Regions from separate parts of the Flexivirga alba genome, predicted to be linked through region 3. Evidence: predicted binding sites of a transcription regulator. Region 3 holds the regulator's gene; each other region holds the start of a gene.
What was found. The regulator LexA, encoded in region 3, represses DNA repair genes until DNA is damaged. The targets are predictions, from matches to a motif close to TCGAACANNTGTTCGA.
Positions count from the first base shown of each region.

Region 1 (5,304 bases), 340 kb from region 3:
GGCCCGGTATCGCGAACTCCCGCACTGTATGGCGCAGCGCGCGCAGCACGGGATCGGACGACTCGCAATCTCCAGATATGGCGGTCGCCACCTCGGATTCCCACTCGCGCAACGCATTTGACGGATCAGTGCCGACCGCCGGAGCATCCACCAGGTCGTCGCTGCGCCGGGCCACGGCATACAGGGCCCAGACGTGGGGGCGACGACCTGGTGGCAGGAGGCTCGTCGCGCGGTAGAACGACCGGCCGTGCAGAGCGTTGATGTCGCGGCACGTCCGATAGGCGGCGCTCAGCTCATCCATGCCTGGTGAAGCGCCTCTGCCCAAGACCGGCCAGCACCCGCTCGGCGGCCAGTCGACCACTGATCAGCACCATCGGCACGCCGACACCTGGCGTCGTGCCGGATCCGGCGAGCACGAGCCGCGGACCGATCACGTTGGGCTGGCGGAACGGCCCGCTCTGCCGGAAGGTATGCGCGCTGGAAAATGGTGTGCCCCAAGGCATTCCGCGATCCTCCCAGTCCTGCGGCGTGATCAGGTGTTCCCCGACGAGGTCGTTGACCGGGTAGCCGGCCACGGTCAGGGAGCGCAGCATGTGGGCCCGGTAAGCGCCGCGCAGGTCGTGCCAGTCCACGTCAGCGCCGCTGCCGTGACGCGCCGGTGCGGGGAAGAGCGCGTAGAGGACGTCGGACCCGGCCGGGGCGAGCGTCGGGTCGGTCCGGGTCGGCACTGACACCAGGAAGCTGGGGTCGCGCATCGGTCGGCCGCTGGTGATGTCGTCCATCGCACCGCGCAGTGATGTCCCAAAATGCAGATGATGGTGCCCCGCGCCGGACAGGCCGGCAGGCACTCCTGCAGCGAGCAGCACGCAGCTGGGTGCGGGGGTCGTGTCCGGGCGGAGGACGTCCGGGTCGGCCAACAGCGTTGCGGCACGGCCTGGTTCGCAGGTCAGCACGACTGCGTCGGCGTCATACGCCGCCTGGTCGGTGTGGATCTCATAACCGTCTCCGGCCGCCCGGACGGCGTCGACCGGCTCGCCGAACCGGAACTCGACATCGTGTGCTCGGGCGACGTCGACCATCGCACGGACGATCGCATGCATGCCCCCGACCGGATAGGTGACGCCGTGCACCAGGTCCATCGCGCTGACGACGGCGAACATGCCGCGAGCTCGGTGTGGTGGCACTCCGACATACAACGCTTGGAAGCTGAACGCCTGCCGGAGCCGCTCGTCGTGGAAGAACGAGGCGATCAGCCGGTCCATGCGTCCGAACCCTCGCAGCGCGGCGAGACGCGGCAGGGCAGGGCGGATCAGCGAATGCACACCGTCCAGGTTGCGATCGATGAAATGAGGGAGCTCCACGTCATACAACCGCTGGACGTGTCGGACGAACCTGTCGTAACCCGCGGCGTCCCGCTCGCCGGCCAGCTCCCGTATGGCGTCGTGCATGCGCTGCGGATCGGTGTGCATCGACAGGCTGCTGCCGTCCGCAAAATGTGCGACGTATGCCGGGTCGAGGTCGACGAGCGTCAGGTGGTCCTCGAGCGTCTCACCGACGGCGGCGAATGCCCTTGCCAGTTGGTCGGTTTCGGTGAGGACAGTCGGCCCGAGGTCGAGACGGTAGCCGTCGACCGTCACATCGGGGCAGCGTCCGCCGGCAGTTGATTCGGCCTCCAGGACGGTGACCTCGACCCCCGCGCCACGCAGGTGCAACGCTGTCGAGAGCCCGGCAAGACCGGCGCCGACCACGACCGCGGTTCGCGGTTCGCCGGGCCCCGGAATCACGAGGAGCGTGCCGTGGAGATGTCGATCAGGTCGAGCAGCGCGTCTCGGCCCTCGTCAGTCAGCTGGGCGGTGTCCAGGGCGGTCCGGGCAGCATCTGCCTGGGCGGCGATGAGCTTCTCGGTCTGGTCGACGGCTCCGGTCCGCACACACTTCTCGCGCAACCACACCACGTCATCGGGGGCGATCTGCGGGTCGCCGAAGACAGCCCGGAAACGCCCAAGATCCATCGGATTCATGCCCTGCAGCGCATAGGCGATGAGCACTGTCCGCTTGCCCTCGCGCAGGTCGTCACCGGCCGGCTTGCCGGTCTGCTCGGGATCGCCGAAGACGCCCAGGAGGTCGTCGCGCAGCTGGAACGCCTCCCCGAGCGCGAGACCGTAATCGGACAACGCGGACAGCGTGGCGTCGTCCGCCCCCGCGCAGGTCGCTCCGATCAACACTGGGTGCTCGATCGTGTATTTCGCACTCTTGAAGCGAATCACCTTGCGAGCCCGGCTGATTCGCTCCTCCGTCGGCACGTTGTCCCAGGTCTGTGCGGCCTCGATGACGTCGAGGTACTGCCCGCCCATCAGCTGCGTGCGCATGGTGTTCAGGACTCGTCGCCCTCGTGCCAACCCCTCGGCGGGTAGCCCACTGGTCGAGTAGATCTCGTCAGTCCAGTTGAGGCACAGGTCGCCGGCCAGGATCGCACCGGCCTCGCCGAAGCGCCCTGGATCGCCGGCAAGTCCGCGCTCGCTGTGTATGTCGGCAAGGCGGCGGTGTGCCGACGGCATACCGCGCCGCACGTCGGAGTCGTCCATGACGTCGTCGTGCAGTAATGCCGCGGCCTGAAAGACCTCGAGGGACATCGCTGCGCGCACCAGTGCGGCGCTTTCCGGGCCACCGGCCGCCCGGTAACCCCAGTAGAAGAAGCCCGCGCGCAGCCGCTTTCCGCCGCTCAGCAGCGCGAAGACGGCGTCCAGCAGGTCGGCCATGTCCGGCCCGAGTGGTGCCAGGATCCCTGCTTGGGTCCGGCGCTCCTCATCGAGCGCGTGCTGGACGCGGGCTCGCAGGTCGTCGAGGTCGGCGGTGGGCAAGAGACTGTCCTTCCGAATGGTGATCGAGTTGAGCGTAGTCGCCGAGTCGGTCCGTAGGCTGGGCGGCATGACGATGCGGACCGACAAGTCCGGGCGCCCGATTCCCGAGCTGCTGGCGGAGGACGGCCCGAGCTTCAGTTTCGAGTTCATGCCGCCCCGCAGCGAGCGGGCCGAAGCGGTGCTCTGGAACTCCGTGCGGCGCTTGGAACAGCTGCACCCGACGTTCGTGTCAGTGACGTATGGCGCCGGCGGCTCCACCCGTGACCGGACCGTGCGGATCACCGGGCGGATCGAGCAGGAGACGACGCTGCGCACGATGGCGCACCTCACCTGCGTGGGGTCGTCGGTCGCTGAGTTGCGCCGCGTGGTGGGGGAGTACGCCTCCGTCGGAATCGGCAACATCCTCGCGCTGCGTGGTGACCCTCCGGGAGGACCTGCTGCCCCCTGGATCGCGCATCCGGAGGGGCTGGATCATGCCGACAAGCTGGTGTCCCTCGTCCGCTCGCTCGGAGACTTCACCGTCGGCGTCGCGGCGTTTCCCGACAAGCATCCGGAGTCGGCGTCCCTGGACGACGAAGCGGACGCACTGGCCCGCAAGGCTGACGCGGGCGCGGCATTCGCGATCACCCAGATGATCACTGACGTCGACGCCTACTTGCGACTGCGCGACCTGGTCGATGCGCGCGGCTGCGTCATGCCGGTCATCCCGGGCTTGTTGCCGGTGACTGCGGTCGGGCAACTGCAGCGCTTGACCGAGCTCAACGGGCAGCCGCTCGCCACCGACGTGGTCTCCCGGATCGAGGCTGCCGGCGACGACCTTGAGGCCGTCCGACGGACCGGCATCGCCATCTGTACCGAGCACTCGGCGCGGTTGCTCCGCGAAGGCGCTCCGGGGCTGCACTTCATGACGATGAACAAGTCGACCGCGACCCTGGAGGTCTTCGCCAACCTGCGGCAGAGCAGCCTCGTCTGAGGCCAGTTGCCGGCCGACGTCGCTCGAACGGGTGCCTTGAGGCTTGTTCTGCGTTGGCGTTGCGAGTCGCAAGCTCCCTGCAACGCCAACGCATCTCAAGCTTCCTGTGCCTGTCCAGAACTTCATTGTCGGTGGCTGGGGTTAACCTCGTTCACATCGAACAAAGGTTCGATGTTTCGTCGCGAGGAGGCCGCATGCGCTCACCAGTTCAGTCCAAGTTCCCGACCCCGGTAGCCGGCACTGTGCTGGACCTGGTCGACCGCACCCGGATCGGCCTGCTGCAGGCCTGCCACGCCGAGACGGCGGATGAGCGCTACCAGCTCGCACACCTGGCCGCACTGCGCGCCGCGGCCGCCGTGTTGGCCGCGGATGCGCGCCGTTCGCCGGGGTCCGGCCCGCGGAACGTCTGGACCGTGCTGCCGTCGGTCGCACCGGAGCTGGCCGAGTGGGCGCAGTTCTTCGAGGGCACGGCGCGCCGGCGCAGTCAGCTGGACCGCGGCGCAGTCGCGGTCTCGACGCGTGAAGCTGACGACCTGGTGCGCCAGGTGGAGACTTTCCTCGAGTTGGTGCTGGTGCATCTCGGGTTGCCGATGGGTGACTCGTTCACCGCGTGCGTCGCTCCGACCGGTGGTGGGTGACGGTCCGGTAATAGTTGGCAACTCCCGCACCGTGGCGCGCCCGACTTGTTTAGGCTGGCGCGAAGACAACGGGTCCGCAGTGCTGATCTGTCCGTCCGGGGCCGTGGGCCAACCGTTTCGATCGACCGGTTTCGGTCACTGGGACGGTAGGCACCTACCACTAGGTAGCGCGACGAACTATCCTGGAGGAGAGATCAGTCGGGGATCAGCCGGCGGTATCGGTAGTCGCGTGGTGACGACCGAAGGACATTGGGAGGTCAACGTGCCACTTTCAGAGCACGAGCAGCGCCTGCTTGACCAAATGGAGCAGGCGCTCAAGGTGGAGGACCCCAAGTTTGCGTCTCACATGGTCGCCCATCCGGGCCGCAGTCGCCTTCGGCGACGTATTGCGATCGGCGTCTGTGGCGTCGTGGTGGGACTTGCACTGGTCATCGTCGGTATGACGATGGCCCAAATATGGCTCGGCGTGGTCGGATTCGCGGTGATGGTCGCGGCCGGCGCCTACGCCTTCAAACCGGGTCACCAGCGCGAGCTCGGAACCGTGCAGGACGATGGATCGGTCACTGCCGCGCATCCCAGGCGGCAGACCCGGACCAATGGCAGCTTCATGCAGCGTCTTGAAGAGCGCTGGGACCGGCGGCGCGGCCAGGGCTGGTAGGCCCGCACCGGAATCGGTCAGGTGAGCAGGACTCCGGCCACCCAGATCCACGACACCAGTACCGCGGCCGCGAGTTCGATGCCGATGCTGGTCAAGATCGCACGGACCGCGGCTTTGGTGGCTGCCCAGGCGCGCTGAGAGTCTCGTAGGCGAACTTCCTCGGCCAGGAAGACGC
Region 1 is NZ_JBHSWH010000001.1:2,924,655-2,929,958, forward strand. It holds gene ACFQDH_RS14340 (phytoene/squalene synthase family protein) at 1-301, opposite strand, end outside; gene ACFQDH_RS14345 (phytoene desaturase family protein) at 294-1,784, opposite strand; gene ACFQDH_RS14350 (polyprenyl synthetase family protein) at 1,781-2,860, opposite strand; gene ACFQDH_RS14355 (methylenetetrahydrofolate reductase) at 2,928-3,833, shown strand; gene ACFQDH_RS14360 (SAV_6107 family HEPN domain-containing protein) at 4,028-4,471, shown strand; gene ACFQDH_RS14365 (DUF3040 domain-containing protein) at 4,734-5,129, shown strand; gene ACFQDH_RS14370 (DUF456 domain-containing protein) at 5,147-5,304, opposite strand, start outside.
Region 1: ACFQDH_RS14360 (SAV_6107 family HEPN domain-containing protein) is a predicted target of LexA. The motif match lies at 3,990-4,005, and genes of this name have one in related genera.

Region 2 (5,304 bases), 1.6 Mb from region 3:
GCGCCGGGGCGCCGCGCTCATTCGTGCAGTGCTCACGCCGTCAGGTCGATGGTCGGGCAGTCGCGCCAGAGCCGCTCGAGGGCGTAGAACTCGCGCTCGTCCTCGTGCAGCACATGCACCACGATGTCGCCGAAATCGATGAGCACCCAACGGCCTTCGCGGCCGCCGCCCTCACGACGGATCGGCTTGCTGCCCAACTCGCGCAGGCGATCCTCGACCGCATCCACGACCGCACTCACCTGCCGCTCGGTCTCACCGGAGGCAACGACGAAGACATCCGTCAGCGCCAACTGATCGCTGACGTCGATCGCCACGACATCGGTCGCGAGCTTGTCCTCCGCCGCGGCGGCTGCGGCCTTGGCCAAATCGATGGCCCGTGCGGTCGCTGTCACCCTTGCGCCTCCTTCATTGCGCCGGCTTCCGGCTTGTAGAGCTGATATTTACCGATGTACTGGACGACACCGTCGGGCACGAGGTACCAGACCGGCTCGTCGTCGACGACCCGCTGGCGACAATTCGTCGAGCTGATCGCCATCGCTGGAACCTCCATCAACCGCACGTGCTCGGGCGGCAGACCCCGGTCGGACAACACGTGCCCGGGTCGGGTGACGCCGATGAACTGCGCGAGCGGCCACATCTGGTCGACGCCGTGCCAGGACAAGATCTGCGAGAGCGCGTCGGCGCCGGTGATGAAGAACAACTCGGCGTCCGGCCGCTGCTTGTGCAGGTCGGTCAGGGTGTCGAGTGTGTAGGTGGGTCCGGGCCGGTCGATGTCGACCCGACTGACGGTGAACCGCGGGTTGGACGCGGTCGCGATCACCGTCATGAGGTAGCGGTGCTCGGCCGAGGTGACACCGCGGCCGTCCTTCTGCCAGGGCTGACCCGTCGGCACGAAAACGACTTCATCGAGGTCGAGACGCGTCTGCACCTCGCTGGCCGCAACCAGGTGGCCGTGGTGAATGGGGTCGAACGTGCCGCCCATCACCCCCAGCCGGACGGTCAGTGCTCCTTCTCCCCTTCAGCACCGTCGCTCAGGTTGGCGGCGGTGTTGCGGAACGTCCACAGGATGCCGAGCAACAGCAGGAACACAGCGAACGCGATCAAGCCGTAGAGGATGTGCGGCATCGGCAGATGGTTCTCCTCCAGCTTGGGCACGGTGGAGTCTGTTGCGATCTGGACCAAGGACGACCTCATGGCCGACAGCTTATCGGGTATGGCGGGGGCTGCTCACATGGATGCCCTGGTCGGCGAGGAATGCGCGAGCGCGACCGAACTGGCGGTCGTTGGAGAAGGCGTACCAAGTGTCGGCAAGGTCCTCGTCGTGGATCAGATCACGGAAACGCCGGAAGGAGCCCTTGCCCTCGATGGCCCGCTGCAGCTTTGTCCGCAGCCGTCGTTGTCGCGGCCACTCACCGCAGCCGCGGATGAATTCCGAGCTCCTCCATCGGGTCGATCTTGTCCTGCCCGACGACGCAGCGATGCGTCCAGTCGTCGCTGAAATCGAAGGTGAACTGAAACTCGACTATTCGACGTCGAAGCGGTGCGGGATGGCGTCGCCACCTTCCCGGTAGGGCGTGAAACCCATGGCCGCGTAGTAGGCCAGGGCAGGCGAGTTGTCGGCGCCGATGGTGGCATCGATATGTCGCAGCCCAGCTGCCTTTGCGGCTGCCAGAGACGTGGCGAAGAGGCGGCGACCGAGTCCGCTTCGACCGGCGTCAGGCCGGATGTGGGTGCCGATGATCCCCCACCCCTCAGCCACGTCGTACGGGTTCCCCTGCCATGCCCGCTTGAGCGACTGGAAGCCGACAACGCGGCCCTCCTGCTCGGCGACCGTGCACGCAACACCGTGCTCCCTGTCGAAGTAGCGCTCGCAGACCGACGCGAGGTCGACCGGGCTCGCCCGCAGACCTGCTCGGTAGATCGCGTTCTGCACCTCCACCATGTCCTCGGCGTCGGTCGGGCGTGCGGGCCGGATCTCGGTCATGTCCTCATCTTGCCGCACGGTCGGTGCCTCCCAGAGCCAGGCCGGAACCACCCAGCGCGACGGCCGCTGCGTATACGGATTAACCGAAATGTGTTCGATGAAATGCTAGCCATTAACACGGGTCCCAGGTATCCTGTAAGTAAGCGAAACCGCTTACAGGGGAAGGGGATTCACGCCATGAGCATCAGTCATTCGGTGGTGGATGGTGCCCCGGTCGCGGCGCCGGGTCGGGGACCGGAAGTGCTTGGGATCCTGCAGGCTGCGGCGCAGGTGATTGACGAGGTTCCGGGTGCGGTGCATCAGCTCGGCGACGACCAAGAAGCAGAGCTGATGTCGATCCTGTTGCGGTTACAGGGCCGGTCGTCACAGGTGGGCGCGATCGTGGCCGCGGACGCGGTCGACAGGGGCGCGGTCACGAGGTCGGATGCGGCCACCACCGGGCAGTGGATCAGCGGGCGGCTGAGTGGCGAGACACGGCTGGAGCCCAAGACGATCCGGGCGATGGCGTCAGTCGCCGACGCGTGCCAGCACCGCAAGAACACCGTCATCACCCAAGCCCTACTCAAGGGATCGTGCTCGGTGGAGTCCGCGCGGACCGCCCTGATCCAGGCGGACAAGGTCGGCCCGGTGATCCCGACCGCCGAGCGTGACGAGGTGCTGGGCTGGTTCCTACGGATTGACCCCGCGCTGGGGTGTGACGGGTTGACGAGGTTGACTCGGGCGATTATCGACCGGTTCGCCCCGGAGAAACTGTCCAAGGATGACGAGAAGCTTGAGGGCACCGAGTCGTTGTCTTGGTCCACCACTGCGACGGGGATGACGCGGTTGGTGGCGGAGCTGTCGCCGGCGAACGCAGCGATCCTCAAGGAAGCGATCAACGCCAAGTCCGCACCCCGGCCCGCGAAACCCACTCACCCGACAGGCAAGACCGACGGAGCCGACGAGACCTCAGGGGCAGACAACGCTGCTGCCGAGGCTGCCCCAGCCGCTCGGAGCCACGGGTCGGGTGCGGCATTCGGACTCAACCTCGACGACGACACTGACGATTCGTCCACAAGTTCAGGGCAACCGGTGCGGGATGAGCGGTCGCCGGGTAAGCGCCGGGCCGACGCGCTCATGGACCTGGTTGGTGCCGGTGCCCGGGCAGCGGCCGGGGAAGGTACTCAGGCGAGTGCGGCGACGGTGCTGCTGACGATGGGATTGCAGGAACTCCTGGCCGGTCACGGCGCCACCACCAGCACCGGTGACGTGCTCGACGCGGGTGCTGCCCGCCGGTTCGCGTGCACCGCCGACCTGATCCCGGTCGTGCTCGGCGGCCCCAGCCAACCCCTGGATGTCGGCCGGCGAGAACGGTTGGCCACCAAAGCAATCCGGGTCGCAGTGATCCTGCGAGACGGCGGATGTTCCTTCCCGGGCTGCGATCGGCCACCAGGTTTCTGCGAAATCCACCACGTCACACCCTGGTGGGCCGGCGGCGAAACTTCCCTGACGGATTCGGCGATGCTGTGCGGCCGACATCACCAGACCGTGCACCGCCAGGGCTACACCGCTGAGGTACGACCCGACCGTGTGGTTTGGGACCTCACACCCGGCCGGATGCCCGGCCACCAGACCGCTTCTGCTTGAGCCCCACCACGGCGGCGATTCCGATTTGAGTTGGAGTCGTCCGCGCCGTCAATCCGCCTGCCCCGAAAGCCATTTCGCATCTTCAAATCGATGCCATCCGTGTCGCCGCTGCCGTAGCGGCCATCGATCCCGATGATCGCTCGCGATCAACGGGATCGACTGACGGCAACTCTCGCGGGTGCTGACCTGAGCGAACTCAATTCCGTCATGTTGCGACGCGCCATCACCGACCGGCAGCTCAGCGCATCCGACCCACGAGTCCCGTCCGACCCCTCAGGTCTTCTACAGGACCGCACGTGGTCCGCAGCGCCCGCTGCCGACGAGAACCGGTCAGCGGATCTGGCCGTCGCCCTCGACGCCGCAGACGTTGCCGTCACCTGATGGCGGTGACCAGGAGCCAACGACCCGTCATCGTCTGGTCCTTGTCCACGCGGTCGTATGCCTTGGCCAGTACATCGAGTCGCTGCTCATAGCTCAAGGTCCGAAACATCCCACCGAACACCGGAACGGATAACCAGGCACGAGCCTGCTGGACGCTGCGCGGATAGCTGACGATCTCCCACCGTGCGTCCAATCCGGCCGTAGCGAGCATCTCGGTGACCGAGGTGATCGTCAGGCGCCGCCTTCGGACATCCGTGGGTCGGACGAAGTCATGCTCTGCCTCCGCAACCTGCACCATCAGCTCGACCAGACTGGGCGAGTCCAGTCCTCGATCGCCCTGGTCCTGCACCTGATGGTCAATGCTTTCGGCCGCACACTGCACCCAACGGACCCGTGGAACGGTGATCCGTTCGCGGGCCACCCGTTGCATCGCCTCGGACCGGTCGATCGCGATGAGTCGCGCGCGTTCCTGCATCAGCTCAAGGAGCGCCTGCGTGGTCTCGCCTGTTCCTGAGCACAAGTCGACTACCCGGTTCGCATCGGCAATTCCAGCCCGCGCGACCAGGTCCCGGCTGGTCTCTCGGTACATCGGATACGAGTCGGTGAACTCGGAGTACTTCTCGGCGTTGGTCGCATCGTCCCACCCAGACACGGTCTGAAATGTACCTCGACTCCCAGATGACAGGCTCTTCAACGCCTCAGCGAGATCTCTCTATTGAGCTGGTCAGCGATTAGCCACGACCAACACTGCGCTGAGACAGCTGAAGGTCACAGCCAAGCCCAGATGAGCGAGGCGTCCTTCCACTCGCATAGCCTTGATGCCAACGAAATGCCTCAGCTTTGCTGCAGTCGCAGAAGGGTCGAAATCGACCGTGACGCGTATCGTCCGGTGACTCCGTGATTGATCTCGAGCAGGAGTGGCGAGCCCGGTCAGCGGATCTGGCCGTCGCCCTCGACGACCCACTTGGTGCTGGTCAGCTCCTGCAGGCCCATCGGCCCGCGCGCGTGCAACTTCTGGGTCGAGATGCCGATCTCGGCGCCGAAGCCGAACTCGCCGCCGTCGGTGAACCGCGACGATGCGTTGACCGTCACCACCGCAGCGTCCACCTGCGCCACGAACGCGCGGGCGGCGGCCCGGTCGCCGGTGACGATGACCTCGGTGTGCCCCGAGCCGTAGCGGTCGATGTGCGCGATCGCGGCGTCCAGGTCGTCGACGACGGCCACGCTCAGCTCCAGGTCGAGATACTCGGTCGCGAAGTCGACCTCCGTCGCCAGTGTGTATGGCGCACCCGCCGCCGCCGCGATCCGCGAGG
Region 2 is NZ_JBHSWH010000001.1:4,220,879-4,226,182, forward strand. It holds gene ACFQDH_RS21015 (histidine phosphatase family protein) at 1-36, opposite strand, end outside; gene rsfS (ribosome silencing factor) at 33-392, opposite strand; gene nadD (nicotinate-nucleotide adenylyltransferase) at 389-1,003, opposite strand; gene ACFQDH_RS21030 (hypothetical protein) at 1,000-1,194, opposite strand; gene ACFQDH_RS21035 (GNAT family N-acetyltransferase) at 1,523-1,984, opposite strand; gene ACFQDH_RS21040 (HNH endonuclease signature motif containing protein) at 2,162-3,610, shown strand; gene ACFQDH_RS21045 (hypothetical protein) at 3,743-3,991, shown strand; gene ACFQDH_RS21050 (methyltransferase domain-containing protein) at 3,984-4,643, opposite strand; gene ACFQDH_RS21055 (glutamate-5-semialdehyde dehydrogenase) at 4,922-5,304, opposite strand, start outside.
Region 2: ACFQDH_RS21040 (HNH endonuclease signature motif containing protein) is a predicted target of LexA. The motif match lies at 2,067-2,082, and genes of this name have one in related genera.

Region 3 (5,304 bases):
GGCGGAGGCGGTCGCCATACCCATGGCGGCGCAGGCGATGTGTGCTCCGGTCATCGTGCTGCTGCAGGGCTCGGTCAGTCTCATCGGCATACCGGCCAACGTGCTGGCTGCACCGCTGGTGGCGCCGGCGACGATGTGCGGCGTCATCACCGTGCTGGTCGCGCCGGTGAGCGTGGGTCTCGCGCGGCTGCCGGCCTGGCTGGCCGCACTACCGACCCAGGGCATCGCGTGGATCGCACATACGTGTGCGCGGGTGCCGCTCGGCACTCTCCCGTGGCCGGACGGCGCAACCGGTGCGATGCTGCTCGCCGCACTGACCGTGCTGTTGTTGTTCGCGGGCGTGTGGCTGCTGCGCACCCTCTGGGTGCGGCCATACCTGGCCGGCGCAGGCGCAGTCCTCGCTGCCGCCGCCTGGGCGCCGACCCCGATCAGTGGGTGGCCGCCGCCCGGTTGGGTCTACGTCGCGTGTGACGTCGGACAAGGAGATGGCGGAGTGCTCCAGACCGCTCCGGGGCATGCACTGGTCGTGGACACCGGTCCCGAGCCCGGTGCCATGGACGGTTGCCTCGACCGGCTGCAGATCCGCGTGGTCGACGCTGTTGTGCTGACCCACTTTCACGCGGATCACGTGGGTGGCCTCGCGGCGGTGTTCGACGGGCGGCAGGTGCGTGCCCTCTACGTCACGCCGGTCGAATCGACCGGCGCTTCCGGCGCCGGCGACGAACCCAGCGAAGAGCCACTGGTTCAGTCGCTGGCTGCGCAGCACAACCTGGCAATGCAGACGCTCGCGACGGGTGACGTGCTGGACATCGGTGCGGTGCACGCGCTGGTGGTTGGTCCGACCCGACTCATCAGGGCGGGGTCGGTCCAGAACAACGCCAGCATCGTGCTGGACGTGCGCTCGCACGGCCTGCGGCTGCTGATGACCGGTGACATCGAAAAGGAAGCCGCCGCACTGGTATTGGCTCAGTTGCGGAAGCTGCCGGATGCGCGACCGGTCGACGTGCTGAAGGTGCCGCATCACGGCTCGGCGAACCAGGACCCTGGACTGGAGCACACACTGCGGGCAGCCATCGCGGTCATCAGCGTCGGCGCGCACAACGACTACGGACACCCGGCACCGCGGACTCTCGATCTGCTCGCCCAGAGCGATTCCACCGTGTTGCGCACGGATCGGGGTGGGGACATCGCGATCATCGCGAAGGACGGTGCACCCCTGGTCGCCAGGCCCTGAGCAGGTATGGCGCCAGGTTCGACTCAGGAACAGACGTTCTTGGCGCGCGCGGCTTCACACAGCGCGTCGAGGGTCGCCGACACGGCCGGCACCCGTTGCAGGTCCGGGGTGGTGACGGCATACACCGAGCGCCGGGAGGCGGGATCCATCGGCACCGTGACGACGCCAGGGTTACCGGCCGAACGGCGAATCAGGTCGGGGATCAACGCGACGCCCAGGCCCTCGGACACCAGGCCAAGGACCGCGACGTAATCCTCGGTCTCGAACGCGACATCGGGATTGAAACCGGCGCGCTCCGCGAGGGACAGCAGGTGGCCGCGGCAGCGCGGGCACCCGGCGATCCACGGCTCACTCGCCAGATCGGCGAGCTTGACCTTCTTGGACTTTGCCTTCGGGTGATTCAGCGGAAGCGCCAGTCGCACCTCGTCGTCCAGCAATTTGCGGGTCACGAACGACTCGATGTCCTCCTCGCCGCGAGCCAGGTCGGTGCCTTCGTAGGCGAACGCGACGGCGACGTCACACTCACCCGAGCGCAGGGCGGCCAGCGACTCGGGCGGCTCGGCCTCGGTGAAGCTCACCTGCACGTCAGGAAAGCGCTTCTTGACCAGCGCCAGCGCACGCGGCACCAGCGTCGAGGAGGAGGAGGGGAAAGCCATCAGGCGAACTCGCCCGGCCCGCAGGCCTGCGATGGCGGCCACTTCGGACTCCGCGGCCTCGAGCGCAGCAAGCACCGGATTGGCGTGGCGGGCGAGGACCTGACCGGCCTCGGTGAGGCGGACGGTGCGGCCGAGACGTTCCACCAGAACGGTTCCGGTGCGGTCCTCCAGGCGCCGAACCATCTGGGAGATGGCCGGCTGCGAGTAGCCCAGCGACGTGGCCGCAGCAGTGAAGCTGCCGTGATCGCTGATCGCCTTGATGACCCTGAGTCCAGCTGCGTCGATCATGGCCCAAGAATAACATTTAGTTATTTGTTCTGGCCAATTCTCCAAGATCGCTAATCAATATGCCGGCGGGTCCAACTGACCGCGCTGACGCCCGAGGTCGCGCGAGTATGAGACCTTGACAGGGTGGTGACTACGGATCCGGCGGCGCTGACCGAGCTGGTGAGTCGTGGGGGAGTCCTCGCCCTCACCGGTGCCGGCCTGTCGACAGAATCCGGGATTCCCGACTATCGAGGCGCCGACGGTCAACGGCGGTTCCAGCCGATGACCGCTCAGGAGCTCCTTGCCGATCCCACTGCGCGGCAACGGTATTGGGCTCGCTCGTATGTCGGCTGGCCGCGCTTCGCGGCTGCTGAGCCGAACCCGGGTCATCTCGCAGTCGCGGCGTTGCAGCAGGCCGGTCTGATCGGGCCGATCATCACTCAGAACGTCGACGGCCTGCACCAGGCGGCCGGCGCTGACGATGTCGCGGAGTTGCACGGCAGCCTCACGCATGTGGTCTGTATGCACTGTGGCGAGCGTTACGAACGCACGATGGTCGACGACTGGCTGCAACTCGCCAACCCTGACTTCGACCGATCCGCCACCGGCCCGCTACGGCCGGATGGCGATGTCGCGATCGCCGAGTCGCTGATCGGCGACTTCCGGCTGGTGCATTGCGTCATCTGCGGCTCGGACCTGCTGAAGCCGGATGTGGTGATGTTCGGGGAGTCGGTGCCCAAGGACCTGGTCGAGCAGTGTTTCGCGCGGGTGCAAGCCGCTCGCGCGATCCTGGTCCTCGGTTCATCGCTCGCGGTGATGTCCGGCTATCGCTTCATCCGCCGCGCGGTGCGGGATGGGATCCCGGTCGCTGTCGTGACCCACGGCTGGACCCGGGCGACCGACGAGGAGGTGTCGATCCGCATCGACGCCCCGCTCGGGTCGACGCTGCTTTCGTTGGCGGAGACCCTCGCCGGGCGCCGCGCGTCCTGATCGCGCAGAGTTGGGTCAGATCCGACGTAGAACTGCCGTGACCTTGCCGAGGATGGTCGCGTCGTCGCCGTCGATCGGGTCGTAGGCGTCGTTGTGCGGGAGCAGCCAGACCTTGCCGCGCGCACGCTTGAACGTCTTGACGGTCGCCTCGTTGTCGAGCATGGCCGCGACGATGTCGCCGTTGGTCGCAGTTGGCTGCTGGCGCACGACAACCCAGTCGCCGTCGCAGATCGCGGCGTCGATCATCGAGTCACCGACCACCTTGAGCAGGAAAAGGTCGCCTTCGCCGACGATCTGCTTGGGCAGCGGGAAGACGTCCTCGACGACCTGCTCGGCCAGAATCGGGCCGCCGGCGGCGATGCGCCCGACAACGGGAATGTATGACGCCTCGGGCCGCTCGTCACCCAGGCCGGTCTCGTCGAGGCTCGACTCCTGCGCGCTCCGCACACTCGAGCCGCCGCGGTAACCGCGGGTGTCGGTCGCGTCCGGATCGATGACCTCCATGGCACGTGGCCGGTTGGGGTCACGGCGCAGGTAGCCCTTGCGCTCGAGCATCGTCAGCTGGTGCGCGACGGAGCTCGGACTGGTCAGTCCGACGGCATCGCCGATCTCACGCAGGCTCGGCGGATATCCGCGCCGGTCAACGGAATTGCGGATCACCTGCAGCACCTTGCGCTGCCTTGTGGTCAGGCTTTCTCCGGCGCGGTCGGGAAGTTCGTGCACCTGTGCCATCGCTGTCATCTCCTCCTCGGCGAACACTTCGCTCAAAGCGGCTGGCGAGCGATCTGTGCGGACCGGATCCGAACGGTTGTCGGTGGTCGGTGCTTGCCTTGGCTTCGTGAAAACAGCGTATGGGTTTCGGACACAGTTTCCAAACATCTGTACGACGCGTGTCTCGATGGCGTCGAACGCTCGTGCTATCCGTCCGACAGGTGTACGATCGTACGCGTGTTCGGATGGAGTTCGTTGTCCGAGCGGTGTGCACCAGTTCGCACCGAAGTTTCAGGAGGAAGAGATGAGTGCAGTTGCGCAGTGGGACGCGCCGGTCGACCTACGTCAGGGTCGTCGGCACTTGCGGGCGGTTCCGACCGGTCCGTCGGCACGTGGTGGCGGCGCCCAAGTGGGTGTTCGAGTCGAGGCCCGCGGCCTGCGGCTGACCGCACGCGGACGCCGGTTGCTGGGCATAGTCGTCGCGGTCGCGTTGTTGATCGGTGGGGGTGCAGCGGCGCATGCCTGGGCATCGACGCCGCCGTCGGTCGGGCACTCCGTGACGGTGCACGATGGTGAGACGTTGTCCGGTGTGGCGCACCGCGCCTACCCGTCCATGTCGGTCTCGGACGCTGTCACGAAGGTGGCGCTGGCAAACGACCTCAACGGCCTGCAGGTGGTCGCGGGACAGCAGCTCAAACTGCCCTGACGGGACCTCGACACGCGGTGTTACGGGCGGCTGACCAGCGGTTTTCCAGGTGACGTCGACGGCTCTTGCGATTGTGGTGGGATCGGCCTAACATCCCTATATCTAGTAGTTACACGGATGAGATTTATCCACATCTAGTCCACAAGCAGAGCCCAGTCATCCCCAGGTCGTCCACCACTTACCCACAACTTCGTCCACAGTCGGCGTCGTTCTGGTGACGGGGCGGGTGCCGGGTCCAGCGGAGAGGAGTCGTCTGATGCATTGCCCGTTCTGCCGTCACGACGACAGTCGCGTTGTCGACAGCCGCACGAGTGAAGACGGCACCTGCATCAAGCGACGCAGGCAGTGCCCCAACTGCGGCAAGCGGTTCTCAACCATGGAGACCGCGAGCCTCACGGTCGTCAAACGATCCGGCGCCAGCGAGCCGTTCAGCCGGCAGAAGGTGCTGCTCGGAGTGCGCAAGGCTTGCCAGGGCCGGCCGGTCAGTGAGGATCACTTGGCGCTGCTCGCCCAAGAGGTCGAGGAGTCGATCCGGGCCCAGGGCGCGGCGGAGATCGATGCGCACGACGTGGGCCTGGCGATCCTGGGGCCGCTGCGCAGCCTCGACGAAGTTGCCTACCTCCGCTTCGCGTCCGTCTACCAGGCCTTCGACGATCTCGAGGACTTCGAGTCGGCCATCGCCCTGCTGCGTGCCGAGCGGCCGGCGACCGGCGTCGAGCCGGACCGTCAACCCGCCGACG
Region 3 is NZ_JBHSWH010000001.1:2,582,047-2,587,350, forward strand. It holds gene ACFQDH_RS12720 (ComEC/Rec2 family competence protein) at 1-1,234, shown strand, start outside; gene ACFQDH_RS12725 (LysR family transcriptional regulator) at 1,258-2,178, opposite strand; gene ACFQDH_RS12730 (NAD-dependent protein deacetylase) at 2,302-3,147, shown strand; gene lexA (transcriptional repressor LexA) at 3,163-3,879, opposite strand; gene ACFQDH_RS12740 (hypothetical protein) at 4,163-4,564, shown strand; gene nrdR (transcriptional regulator NrdR) at 4,821-5,304, shown strand, end outside.

Region 4 (5,304 bases), 1.6 Mb from region 3:
CTACGACCACGCCCGTTTGCCGCCGTGACGCCCCAGCACCGTGCCGTCGCTGAAGTGAAGCTCGCTGCGCGAGCGCCCTAATACCCGCTTCCTCAACACCATTCGAGTAGTCGGTGCGGCGTACGCATCGAGAAGGCGAAGTTGATCCTCGAGAGCCTCACGGGCGTCTCCTGATGTATAGCCGTATTCCGGCCAGCTGAACCCACCGGGGAAAGTCAGCAAACACACGTCGCCGTCCAGCTCAAGGTCCACCTCACCGATCCGCCCTGGCACGGCGATCTTCCACGTCCGGTAGCCGGCGCGACCTGGTTTGCACCCGCTGACCTGGTAGCCCCGCTCACGGCAGTGTTCACGAACTGCGACATTCGCTTCACCGCACCGACGCATCATCTGGTCTCTGTCGGACATGACGGCAGCGACGACACGTTCCACATACGCATGCGCCACGAAGTCGTCCTCGGCTTCGCGTGCTTGCTCCACCAGGTCAAAGACTGAGGTGTCGGTCCATCCCTTGCTCGTAATCACTCCCGCTAGCCACGCGCCGAGCACTGCGCGGGATGCCGCATCGTCGGTCGCGGGCAGACGACCGGCATCTGGTTCGCGTTCAAGGTCGTCCCGAATCCGCTGCAGCTCGGCGATCTGACGCCGCGTCAACTTCGCCATCGTCATGGCAGTACAGAAGCCGCAGAGTCGATCACTCCGAAAGGCTCCCCCAGAATGCGCCAGCGGACGAATGGTTTACGGTCAGGATCGTCTGTCCGGGCAAAAGTGGATTGACGGCGCGGACGGATCCGGTTCGGCCGGGTTGCCTTCAGGCTGCTGTGGTTTGGTGGCCGGGCATCCGGCCGGGTGTGAGGTCCCAGATCACGCGGTCGGGTTGTATGTCGGCGGTGTAACCCTGGCGGTGCACGGTCTGATGGTGTCGGCCGCACAGCATCGCCGAACTGGTCAGGGAGGTTTTGCCGCCGGCCCACCAGGGTGTGACGTGGTGGATTTCGCAGAAACCCGGTGGCCGGTCACAACCGGGGAACGTGCATCCGCCGTCTCGTAGGATGACTGCGACCCGGATTGCTCTGGTTGCCAACCGTTCTCGCCGCCCCACATCCAACGGTTGACTGGGTCCGCCGAGCACGACCGGGATCAGGTCCGCGGTGCACGCGAACCGGCGGGCAGCACCCGCGTCGAGGACGTCACCGGTGCTGGTGGTCGCGCCGTGACCGTGAAGGAGTTCCTGCAACCCCATCGTCAGCAACACGGTCGCCGCACTCGCCTGGGTGCCGTCCCCGGTCGCTGCCCGGGCACCGGCACCGACCAGGTCCATCAAGGCATCCGCCCGACGCTTACCCGGTGACCGCTCGTCACGCACCGGTTGCCCGGACGCAGTGGGCGAGTCGGTGGTGTCGTCGTCGAGGTTGAGTCCGAACGCCGCACCCGAGCCGTGGCCTCGAGCAGACGGGGCCTCGAGACGCTCCTTCGTCGCTCCTCGGCCACCGTCTGCGGGGTTCGCGGGCCGGGGTGCGGACTTGGCGTTGATCGCTTCTTTGAGGATCGCGGCGTTCGCCGGCGACAACTCCGCCACCAACCGCGTCATCCCCGTCGCAGTGGTGGACCAGGACAGTGATTCGGTGCCTTCGAGGTTCTCGTCATCCTGAGACAGTTTCTCCGGGGCGAACCGATCGATGATCGCCCGGGTCAGTCTCGTCAGCCCGTCACACCCGAGCGCGGGGTCGACCTGCAGGAACCAGCTCAGCACCTCGTCACGCTCCGCGGTCGGGATAACCGGTCCGACCTTGTCCGCTTGGAGCAGCGCGGTCCGTGCCGACTCCACCGAACACGAACCCTTCAACAATGCCTGGCCGATCACCGTGTTCTTGCGGTGCCGGCACGCATCAGCCACCGACGCCATCACCCGGATCGCCTTGGGCTCCAACCGGGTCCCGCCGGTCAGACGCCCGGAGATCCACTGGCTGGTGTTTGCCGCATCCGACCCCACCAGCACACCGCGATCCACCGCGTCCGCAGCCACGATCGCGCCCACCTGCGACGACCGACCCTGCAACCGCAACAAGGTCGCCATCAACTCAGCCTCGTCGTCCTCGCCGAACTGATGCAACGCACCCGGAACCTCGTCAATCACCTCCGCCGCAGCCCGCAACACCCCGAGAACCTCCGGCCCTCGCCCCGGTTCCGCCGAGGCACAGTCCACCATCAATGATCAATGCTCATGGTGTGAATCCCCTTCCCCTGTAAGCGTTTTCGCCTACCTACAGGATATCGAAGAGTGGTGTCAATGGCTAGCATTTCATCGAACACATTTCCGCGAATCCGTATAACTGCAGTCTCGTCGAGATCCGATCGAGTAGCGGGCGCGGGCTCCCCGGCGCGCGCCGCGCGGCGTCATACGACGACGGCGCTGCTGCGGCCTTCAGGCCGCTCGACGGCTCGTCCGTCGAGCCGCCCGGGCGACGCGCCGGTCGTTGAACTCCTGTGCGTTGACGGCGATCCACAGGCACGCGCAGGCGACCGGGACCTCGACGACTGCCGCCAATACGACCGCCTCCACCCGATCGGCGGTGGTGGACGCGGTGACCACGTCGAACCAGGCATCGATGAGCAGCGTCGCCGCCGTGACCGCCGCGAGGGTGGGCAGCCAACGGCCCCCTCGCAGCGCCGCGACCGCCGTGCCGGCGAGCACCAGGATGAGTCCGATGTCGAAGCCGGTCCACGCCACGTCGTAGTTCTCGGCCACGGCGCGTCCGGGCAGCGTCCAGGCCAGGTAGACGGTCCACGGGATGAGCAGCACGGCGCCGATCCCCAGAATCAGCGCGCTGGCCCACATCACGCGCGGCGCGCCGGTCGACGGCATCCGGCTGGGGTCGTATGCCGCCGCGACGGCGCGCTCCTCTCCCGGAGCCGGCTCCTCAGACCCGGCCATACCGCACCCGGGCGAGCGAATAGACGCCGAAGGCGGCCAGCCCGAGGGCCATCAGGGTCAGCAGCAACTGCCCGGCGACCGCGTGCCGAAGGGTGGACAACGCACCGTCGAGACCGGACGCTTGCGAGGACCGGTGCTTGGCTGCTGCGATCACGAAGAGCGCACCGACGATCCCGAGGGCGATGCCCTTGGCGCCATACCCGATCCGGCCGGTCCAGGTGATCGCCGCGCCGGGGTGCTCCCGGAGCTCCTTCAGGAATCGCGTCCGAATTCCCTTCTGGACGTGGTAGATCCCGATGCCGATGATCACCAGTCCGATGATCGCGACCAGCCAACGACCGCCCGAATGCTTCATGACGGTCGCGGTGAAGTCGGTCGAGGTGGACGCACTCGAACGACCCTTCTGCCGGACGAAGGACAGCGCGCTCCAGCCCATCGCCAGATAGACCACCGTCAGCGCACCGCTCTGCAATCGATCCGTGACCTCGCGAGTGACGAAGACCCGGCTGAGTTGCCACAGCGCGAGTGCGAGGAAGCCCGCCACGAAGACGATCAACAACACCTTCCCGGCGGCGTTCTGCGCGAGGGTCGCCAATGCGCCGGACTGGTCCGGCGACTTGCCCGACCTGTGGAAGGCAACCCGCACTGCGAGGTAGGCGATCAACAGATGCAGCACTCCGCTGGCGGCGAAGCCGACACGGGCGCCGACGTCGAGCGCCCCGCTTTCATTGACCTGCCGAACGCCGTCGCGCGCCTCGCTCATGTTCACCGGGCCAGATAACCACCCGCGACACCGCACCACCGGCCTTTTCCCGAACGCGGGGTTTGCCGGCCGGGACCGGTGGCACGGCCGGTACCTGCCCCCGACGTGCTCAGACGAGGTAGCGCAGCATCGGGCTGTCCAGTGAGATCGGTTCGACAACCAGCGGGGACGCCTCGGCGCGCTCCAGCAGCGCGTCATACGACGCCGGATCGCCGAGCTCCACACCGACCAGTGCCGGGCCGAATTCCCGGTTGTTGCGCTTGACGTATTCGAAGAATGTGATGTCGTCGTCCGGGCCGAGGATGTCCTGCAGGAAGCGGCGCAACGCACCGGGCTCTTGCGGGAAGTCGACGAGGAAGTAGTGCTTGCGACCCTCGTGCACGAGCGCTCGCTCGATGACTTCGGCATAGCGGCTGACGTCGTTGTTGCCACCGGACAGGATGGCGACCACCGTCGAATCCGGTTCGATGCCACGCCGATCCAGGTCCGCCATCGCCATCGCGCCGGACGGCTCGGCGATGATGCCGTCGACCTGATAGAGCCGCAGCATCTCCTGACAGATCGCACCGGTCTCGACCGTCGCGACCTCGACCCCGGCATCCCGGATGATCTCGAACGGCCGGTCGCCGACCTTGCGGACCGCAGTTCCGTCCGCGAAGGTGTCGATCTCGCCAAGGTCGAGTGGCGCACCCGCGTCCAGCGCGCCCTGCAGACTTGCCGCACCGACCGGCTCCACCGCGATCACCCGGCAGCGGTCGGCGTGGAACTCGGCCGGCGCCTCGGCGAGCGCAAGCAACGCCCCGGCCAGCAGGCCGCCTCCGCCGACCGGCACGAGGAGTATGTCGGGAGCGCGCCCCAGGTCCTGCAGGATCTCCCGGGTGACGGTGCCCTGACCTGCGATCACCCGCGGGTCGTCGAAGGCCGGCGCGAGAGTGGCACCGGTCCGGGAAGCATCGAGGATCGCCGCCTTGGACGCGTCGTCATACGTATCGCCGTGCAGAATCAGCCGCACGTGCTCGCCGCCCAGCGATGCGACCCGATCCCGCTTCTGCCGAGGAGTGTTGCGGGGCAAGTAGATTCGCGCGTCGACGCCCAGCTCCGCGCAGGCGAGCGCGACGCCCTGTGCGTGGTTGCCGGCGCTGGCGCACACGACACCCTGCTCGCGCTCCTCCTGGCTGAGCGCGCGAATCAGGTTGACCGCACCACGAATCTTGTAGGAGCGCACCGGCTGCAGGTCTTCGCGTTTCAGCAGTACCCGCGCACCCACCAGCTCGCTGAGACGGCTGTTGGGCTGCAGCGGCGTTCGCACCGCGAAGCCCTCGATCTCGGCTGCGGCCCGCGCCACGACACCGGCGCCACCGGGCTGCTCGGGTGCCCTCGGTTCGCGGTGTGCGGTGGCTGACACGCGGATCCTCCAGTTCGTCGACGACGGTCTCTCAATCTACGCACTGCGACGAATGTTGAGACGATGTCTCGCCGAATGGACGGAGGGCGTGACGGCGACGGGTTCGTGCGGCACGGTCGGGTCATTTCATCCCACGCTGTCGTATCCAGGCGATGCTGTTCGTGGCAATGATGAGACGACGCCACCCGAGCGCTGTCCCGA
Region 4 is NZ_JBHSWH010000001.1:937,003-942,306, forward strand. It holds gene ACFQDH_RS04620 (hypothetical protein) at 1-669, opposite strand; gene ACFQDH_RS04625 (HNH endonuclease signature motif containing protein) at 812-2,158, opposite strand; gene ACFQDH_RS04630 (hypothetical protein) at 2,426-2,935, opposite strand; gene ACFQDH_RS04635 (DUF1206 domain-containing protein) at 2,922-3,698, opposite strand; gene ilvA (threonine ammonia-lyase IlvA) at 3,808-5,103, opposite strand.
Region 4: ACFQDH_RS04625 (HNH endonuclease signature motif containing protein) is a predicted target of LexA. The motif match lies at 2,306-2,321, and genes of this name have one in related genera.